DNA from 2 places in the Streptomyces sp. NPDC039609 genome. Region 1 is predicted to be linked to the other one. Evidence: riboswitches for the same ligand, from Rfam matches in the RefSeq annotation. Region 1 holds a riboswitch; the other holds the start of a gene.
The links. A riboswitch is a leader RNA that binds a small molecule or an ion and turns the genes downstream of it on or off. The one in region 1 is predicted to bind S-adenosylmethionine.
Positions count from the first base shown of each region.

Region 2: linked by a shared signal. The riboswitch ahead of ACZ561_RS29615 (aminotransferase class V-fold PLP-dependent enzyme) and the one ahead of thrC (threonine synthase) in region 1 are both predicted to bind S-adenosylmethionine.

Region 1 covers NZ_JBVIUJ010000013.1:134,664-138,221, forward strand. Annotated here, with positions in the region: gene ACZ561_RS32270 (DUF11 domain-containing protein) at 1-96, opposite strand, end outside; gene ACZ561_RS32275 (glucosyl-3-phosphoglycerate synthase) at 135-1,115, opposite strand; SAM riboswitch class I at 1,237-1,395, shown strand; gene thrC (threonine synthase) at 1,389-2,702, shown strand; gene ACZ561_RS32285 (MoaD/ThiS family protein) at 2,793-3,071, shown strand; gene ACZ561_RS32290 (cold-shock protein) at 3,518-3,558, shown strand, end outside.
Region 2 covers NZ_JBVIUJ010000011.1:96,591-100,148, forward strand. Annotated here, with positions in the region: gene ACZ561_RS29610 (glycerate kinase family protein) at 1-588, shown strand, start outside; gene ACZ561_RS29615 (aminotransferase class V-fold PLP-dependent enzyme) at 599-2,023, opposite strand; SAM riboswitch class IV at 2,213-2,329, opposite strand; gene trpD (anthranilate phosphoribosyltransferase) at 2,407-3,471, opposite strand.

The DNA of each region.
Region 1 (3,558 bases):
GGCCGGTCCGGCCGCGGCGAGGGACAGTGAGCCGAGCGCGCCGACGGCGAGGACGAGCGCCACCGGCAGTGTGGTCATCCGATTGTTGAAGCGCATGAAACGGAAATTTAGTAAGAAAGCATCATTATTCGGTGTTACGCCACGCGGCGGCGCGCGTACTCCGTGATGTCGATCATCGGCGGCCGCTCCTCCGTGTCCACGGCGTACGTCCGCGGCGTGAAGCCCTTCCCCCCGCCCGTCTCGTCCCGCTCGAACTGTGTCAGCAGCGGCCGCACCAGATGGCCGCGGGACAGCCGCAGCTGCGCGGTCCGGTAGATCGCCGCCGCCATGCGGCCGAGCGCCCGCTCGTCCTGGTGGCGGTGCTTACGGACCCCGACGTCGACCTGCGCGAGGGCGTCGAGGCCGACCGTGTGCAGCGCGTCGACGAGCAGCCCCAGCTCCACTCCGTAACCGACGGGGAAGGGGAGCCGTTCGAGCAGCGAGCGCCGCGCCGCGTACTCGCCGCCCAGCGGCTGGACGAAGCCGGCCAGCTGCGGCCAGTGCAGATTCAGCAGCGGCCGGGCCACCAGCTCCGTCACCCGCCCGCCCTGACCTGGGGTCTTGCCGGAGGCGAGCGGATCGACCCCGGTACTCAGCGGGCGGTCGTACATCGCCTTCACGAAGTCGACGTCCGGCTCGGTGAGGAGCGGGCCGACGATGCCGGTGACGAAGTCCGCGGAGAAGTCCCGCAGATCCGCGTCGACGAAGCAGACGATGTCACCACTGGTCACCATCAGTGACCGCCACAGCACCTCGCCCTTGCCGGGCACGGCCGGTATCCGCGGCAGGATCTCGTCGCGCGCCACCACCCGCGCCCCGGCCGCCGCCGCGACCTCGGCCGTACGGTCCGTGGAACCGGAGTCGAGCACCACGAGCTCGTCGACCAGCGGCACCGCCTCGGACATCAGCTCCCGGCGGATCACGGAGACGATGTCGCCGACCGTCGCCTCCTCGTCGAGCGCAGGCAGCACCACGCTGACCGTCGTCCCCCGCTTGGCGGCCAGCAGCTGCTCCAGCGGACGGTCTGCCACGGACCAGGACCGCCGGGCCAGCCAGCGCTCCACCTCATCCAGCAACGTGATCTCCATCTCGCGGTTCGGACGACCATCTCAGGCGTCCATGCCTTCGGTTACAGTCTTGAACAACGCGGATGCCCGATGCATGTCGGGGTGCCATCCACGTCCTACAACCGAATACCGCTCATCCAGAGGGGCAGAGGGAAACGGCCCGTTGAAGCCCCGGCAACCCTCCAGTCGGTCTCGTCCGCAGTCGTCACGTACTGCGCCCGCGAGGCTCCCGGCTAGGGAAGGTGCCAAATCCGTCTCATGGCGACGTTCGTCATGGGAAAGATGAGGAGAAAGGGCCTCGCCTCCATGGCTGTACAGACTGTTTCCACCACCACTTCGACGGTTGACCTCGGTCCGGCTTCCGGACTCTCCTGTCGTGAATGCGGTGAGAAGTTCCCCCTCGGTCCCATCTTCGCCTGCGAGCTCTGTTTCGGCCCGCTCGAAGTCGCCTACGACCTGCCCCTGGGCGACCCGGAGGCGCTGCGCAAGCAGATCGAGGCCGGCCCCGCCAACATCTGGCGCTACGCCCCGCTGCTGCCCGTCCCCGCCGACGTCGCCGAGAAGCCGAACCTGAACCCGGGCTGGACCAAGCTCGTCCAGGCCGACAACCTCGCCCGCGAGCTGGGCGTCGAGCCGGGCAAGCTCTACGTCAAGGACGACTCCGGCAACCCGACGCACTCCTTCAAGGACCGCGTCGTCGCCCAGGCCCTCGAGGCCGCCCGCGCCTTCGGCTTCACCACCCTGTCCTGCTCCTCCACCGGCAACCTGGCCGGCGCCGTCGGCGCCGCCGCCGCCCGCGCCGGCTTCCGCTCCTGCGTGTTCATCCCGCACGACCTGGAGCAGGGCAAGGTCGTCATGGCCGCCGTCTACGGCGGTGAACTCGTGGGCATCGAGGGCAACTACGACGACGTCAACCGCTTCTGCTCCGAGCTCATCGGCGACCCGCTGGGCGAGGGCTGGGGCTTCGTCAACGTCAACCTGCGCCCGTACTACGGCGAGGGTTCCAAGACGCTCGCGTACGAGATCTGCGAGCAGCTCGGCTGGCAGCTGCCCGACCAGCTCGTCATCCCGATCGCCTCGGGCTCGCAGCTCACCAAGATCGACAAGGGTCTGCAGGAGCTCATCAAGCTCGGTCTCGTCGAGGACAAGCCGTACAAGATCTTCGGCGCGCAGGCCGAGGGCTGCTCCCCGGTGTCGACGGCCTTCAAGGCCGGCCACGACGTCGTACGGCCCCAGAAGCCGAACACCATCGCCAAGTCGCTCGCCATCGGCAACCCGGCCGACGGCCCGTACGTCCTGGACATCGCGCGTCGCACGGGCGGTGCGGTGGAGGACGTCGACGACGAGCAGGTCGTCGAGGCGATCAAGATCCTGGCCCGGACCGAGGGCATCTTCGCCGAGACGGCGGGCGGCGTGACCGTCGGCGTGACGAAGAAGCTGATCGAGGCCGGTCTCCTCGACCCCACGCTCACCACGGTCGTGCTCAACACCGGTGACGGCCTCAAGACCCTGGACGCGGTGGCCGATACCTCGCAGGCGACCGCCACGATCCGCCCGAGCCTGGACGCGTTCCGCGAAGCCGGCCTGGCGGGCTGACGCCCGCGACCGACGGGGTGCCGGGGCGGCCCGGTGCCCCGGCGGCCCCATCCACCCGTCATCCGTCCCCGCCCCGAAGGTGAACCACCCATGAGCGTCAAGGTCCGCATCCCCACCATCCTCCGCACCTACACCGGCGGCCAGGCCGAGGTCGCCGCCGAGGGCGCGACGCTCTCGGAGGTCATCGCCGACCTGGAGAAGAACCACACGGGTATCGCCGCCCGCGTCCTGGACGACCAGGGCAAGCTGCGCCGCTTCGTGAACGTGTACGTCAACGACGACGACGTCCGTTTCGAGCAGGGCCTGGAGACGGCGACGCCGGACGGCGCCGGCGTCTCGATCATCCCGGCGGTCGCCGGCGGCTGCTGAGCCCCGGGGCGACCGTACAAAGGCCTTTGAGTCACCCACGGTCACCTGAGTTACCCACGGTCACTTGAATTGCCCCCTCCGCCGGAGAAGCGGAGGGGGTAATTCTGCATGGTTGAACGGGGTAGAGTTGGGGAAGTCCCCCTGACTTCCCTTCGCTGCTTGTGCCAGACGCATATGAGAATGCGCCCGCACCCGACAAGAAGCAGCCAAAGTGTTCGAGTGTTGTGTACCTTCTGCGCACTTTGACGGGCCCGACTTGCCCCGGGATTCAGTGAATTCTCCTTAATTCTCCTTTCCGTCGCGCCCAGATTTCTCGTCCGATTGACCTGTTGCAGAGGGCAGTTGGACAGATACATTCAGCCGCGGTCGACGCGTTCCGGCGCAGGGTCTGACCCGGGTCCGCGAAGTGCGGTCCCGCGCAAGGGCCAGTAATAGGGGAGTTAGGCATGGCTCAGGGCACCGTCAAGTGGTTCAACGCGGAGAAGGG
Region 2 (3,558 bases), on a different contig from region 1:
CTGCTCGTGGCCTGCAATCCGTACAACCTGCTGTGCGGGGAGCGGGGCGTGGCGCGGGTCTTCGGTCCGCAGAAGGGCGCGAGCCCGGAGCGGGTCGAGGAGCTGTCGGCCGCGCTGGAGCGCTGGGCCACCGTCCTCGGCCGCGACCTTCCCGGGCCCGTCGATCTGCGAACCGCCCCGGGCACGGGCGCCTCGGGCGGTCTCGGTGCCGGGCTGGCCGCACTGGGCGCCCGGCTGCTGCCCCGCTTCGAGGTGCTGCTCGACCGGATCGACCTGGATGCCCGGCTGGCCCGCGCCGACCTCGTCATCACGGCCGAGGGCGCCCTGGACGGCCAGACCGTCCGGGGAAAGATCCCCGCCGAGGTGGCCCACCGGGCCAAGTCCCATGGCGTCCCGGTCCTCGCGCTGGCCGGCATGCTGGGGCACGGCGTCCACCATGTGCGGGCGGTGGGGGTGGACGCCTACGGTTCGATCCTGCCGGCGCCGATGGCCCTGCCCGAGGCGCTCGTCCGGGGCGGCGAGTTCCTCGCCGACGCGGCCGAGCGCGCCCTGCGGATGGTCCTGGTGGGGACCCGGCTGGCGGCCTGAGCGGGACGGATCAGCCGCGGTCCGGGACGCAACGGCCGTCCTCGGTGCGGTACTTCCACTGCGCGCCGTCCCGGACGAGCTCCTTCACGGCCCGTACGAAGCGCTCCACGTGCTCGTCCGGCGTACCGGCTCCGAAGCTGACGCGGATGGCGTTGAGCGACTTCTCACCGGGCGCGGCCTCGGGGGCCCCGCATTCGCCCTGGGTCTGCGGGTCGCTGCCGAGCAGGGTGCGGACCAGCGGGTGGGCGCAGAAGAGGCCGTCGCGGACGCCGATGCCGTACTCGGCGGAGAGCGCGGCGGCGAAGTGGGAGCTGTTCCAGCCCTCCACCACGAAGGAGATGACACCGACGCGCGGGGACTCGTCGCCGAAGAGCGAGAGCACCTTCACCTCGGGGACCTCGGCCAGACCCTCGCGAACGGTGTCGATCAGGTGCTGCTCACGGGCGACGAGGGTGTCGAACCCGGCCTCGGTGAGCGCCTTGCAGGCGGAGGCGATGGAGTAGACGCCGATGACGTTCGGCGAACCGGCCTCGTGGCGGGCGGCGGTGGTGTGCCACTCGACGTCGACACCGCCGTCGGCGCGGCGGGCGACCTTCTTGGACGCGCCGCCGCCGGCGAGGTACGGCTCGGCCTCCTGGAGCCAGTCGGCACGGCCGGCGAGGACACCCGAGCCGAACGGGGCGTACAGCTTGTGGCCGGAGAAGGCGACCCAGTCCACGTCCAACTCCTGTACGGAAACGGGGTGGTGGGGCGCGAGCTGGGCGGCGTCGAGGACGATCCGGGCACCGTGGGCGTGCGCGGCGGCGGCCAGCTCCCTCACCGGCCACAGCTCCCCGGTGACGTTGGACGCGCCGGTGACGCAGACGAGGGCGGGGCCGTAGGGGTCGCGGTCGGCGAGGGCCCGCTCCAGGGTCTCGACGGCCTGGGCGTGCGTGCGCGGGGCGTTGAGGTAGGTGACCCGGGCGTCCTTCCACGGCAGGAGCGAGGCGTGGTGCTCGGTCTCGAAGACGAAGACCTCGCAACCGGCGGGGAGCGTGGCGGCGAGCAGGTTGAGCGAGTCGGTGGTGGAGCGGGTGAAGACGACCTGGTCGCCGGGGCGGCAGTCGAGGAACTCGGCGACGGTGACGCGGCTGTTCTCGAAGAGGTCGGTGGAGAGCTGCGAGAGGTACCCGGCGCCGCGGTGGACGCTGCCGTAGTACGGGGCGTAGGCGGCGACGTCGTCCCAGACGCGCTGCAGGGCCGGCGCGCTGGCGGCGTAGTCGAGCGCGGCGTAGGTGACCTCGCCCCCGGTGACGAGCGGAACGGTGACGTCCCGCCCCAGGACCGGGAGCGGGGCGGCGCAGCAGGGGTCGCCGGCCTCGGGGTCGACGGCAGAGGCGGCCGGCGTGGTGGCGGCGGAAGCGGCGACGGCGGTGGCGTTCGGGTACGCGGACATGACGGTATCTCCTGGCGGGAATGGCAGCGAAGGGCCCGCAGGGCAGCGCGAAGTGGGGTGCCGCGTACGGGTGTTGCCTCGACACACGGTGTTCGTGCGGAGGGTGGGACAACGGGGCCGAAGGCCCTAGCGCATTCGCTTGCTCACGAGACTGCTCCCTTGAGGACCAGGACCCCAGGGTGTCGCAGGGGTCCGCGCTTGCCGTAGACCTTGCTGCCTACGGCCTGGTCTTCACCCGGGGCACCCCGCCACGGACGGAGGGTTGCCGGACAGCCAGCCGGGGCTTAATGGCTGTCACTCATGACCTGGCACAGAACGTATGCCACGTGATCGCCGCCGCGCAACCCCGTCCCGGATTCCGGAACGGGGTCCGCGCCGTGCTCCTACCTGTTGCTGGCCGCGACCCAGCGCTCCAGCGCCTGCCTCGCCGCCCCCGAGTCGATCGACTCGGCCGCCTTCGCGATTCCCTCGCGCAGCTGCTCCACCAGAGTGCCCTCGCCCGGCTCCAGGGCCGTCAGCGCGGCCGCCGAGTTCAGCAGCACCGCGTCCCGTACCGGCCCTGTCTCGCCCGCGAGCAGCCGGCGGGCGACATCGGCGTTGTACGAGGCGTCGGCGCCGCGCAGCGCCTCCACCGGTACGAGTTCGATGCCGACGTCCCGCGGGTCGAAGGCCTCCTCGCGCACCGCACCGTCCCGTACCACCCAGACGCGTGAGGTGGCCGTGGTCGTCAGCTCGTCCAGGCCGTCGTCCCCGCGGAAGACCAGCGCCGAGGAGCCGCGCTCGGCGAGCACCCCGGCCATGATCGGCGCCATCCGGGCGTCGGCCACGCCGGTCGCCTGCGCCTTGACCCGGGCGGGGTTGGTGAGCGGACCGAGGAAGTTGAAGGTGGTCCGGATGCCGAGCTCCTTGCGGGCAGCGGCCACATGGCGCAGCGCCGGGTGGAATTTCACCGCGAAGCAGAAGGTGATCCCGGCCTCCTCCGCGACCTCGACGACCCGCTGCGGGGTCAGCTGGAGATTGACGCCCAGCTTCTCCAGGACGTCGGAGGCGCCGCTCGCGCTCGACGCGGCACGGTTGCCGTGCTTGACGACCTTGGCGCCGGTGCCGGCCACGACGATCGCTGACATCGTCGAGATGTTGACCGTCTTGGCGCCGTCGCCGCCGGTGCCGACGATGTCCACGGACGGGCCGGGGACCTCGATCACATTGGCGTGCTCGTACATCGTCCGGACGAGGCCGGAGATCTCCTCGACGGTCTCGCCCTTGGCACGCAGCGCGACGGCGAAGCCGGCGATCTGGGCGTCGGTGGCCTCACCGCGCAGGATGCGGTCCATCGCCCAGGCGGTGTCCTCGGCGCTCTGGTCGCGGCCGGTCAGCAGTCCGTCCAGGACGGTGGGCCAGGAGCGGCCCGCCGACGTAGGTCCTCCAGCGGGGGTCGCAGCGCTCATGGCAGCTCCTGGTCAGTGCGTAACGGATACGACTCCACCCTATCGACCCACGGGGACGGCAAAGAGCCCCGTCCATCGAATGGACGG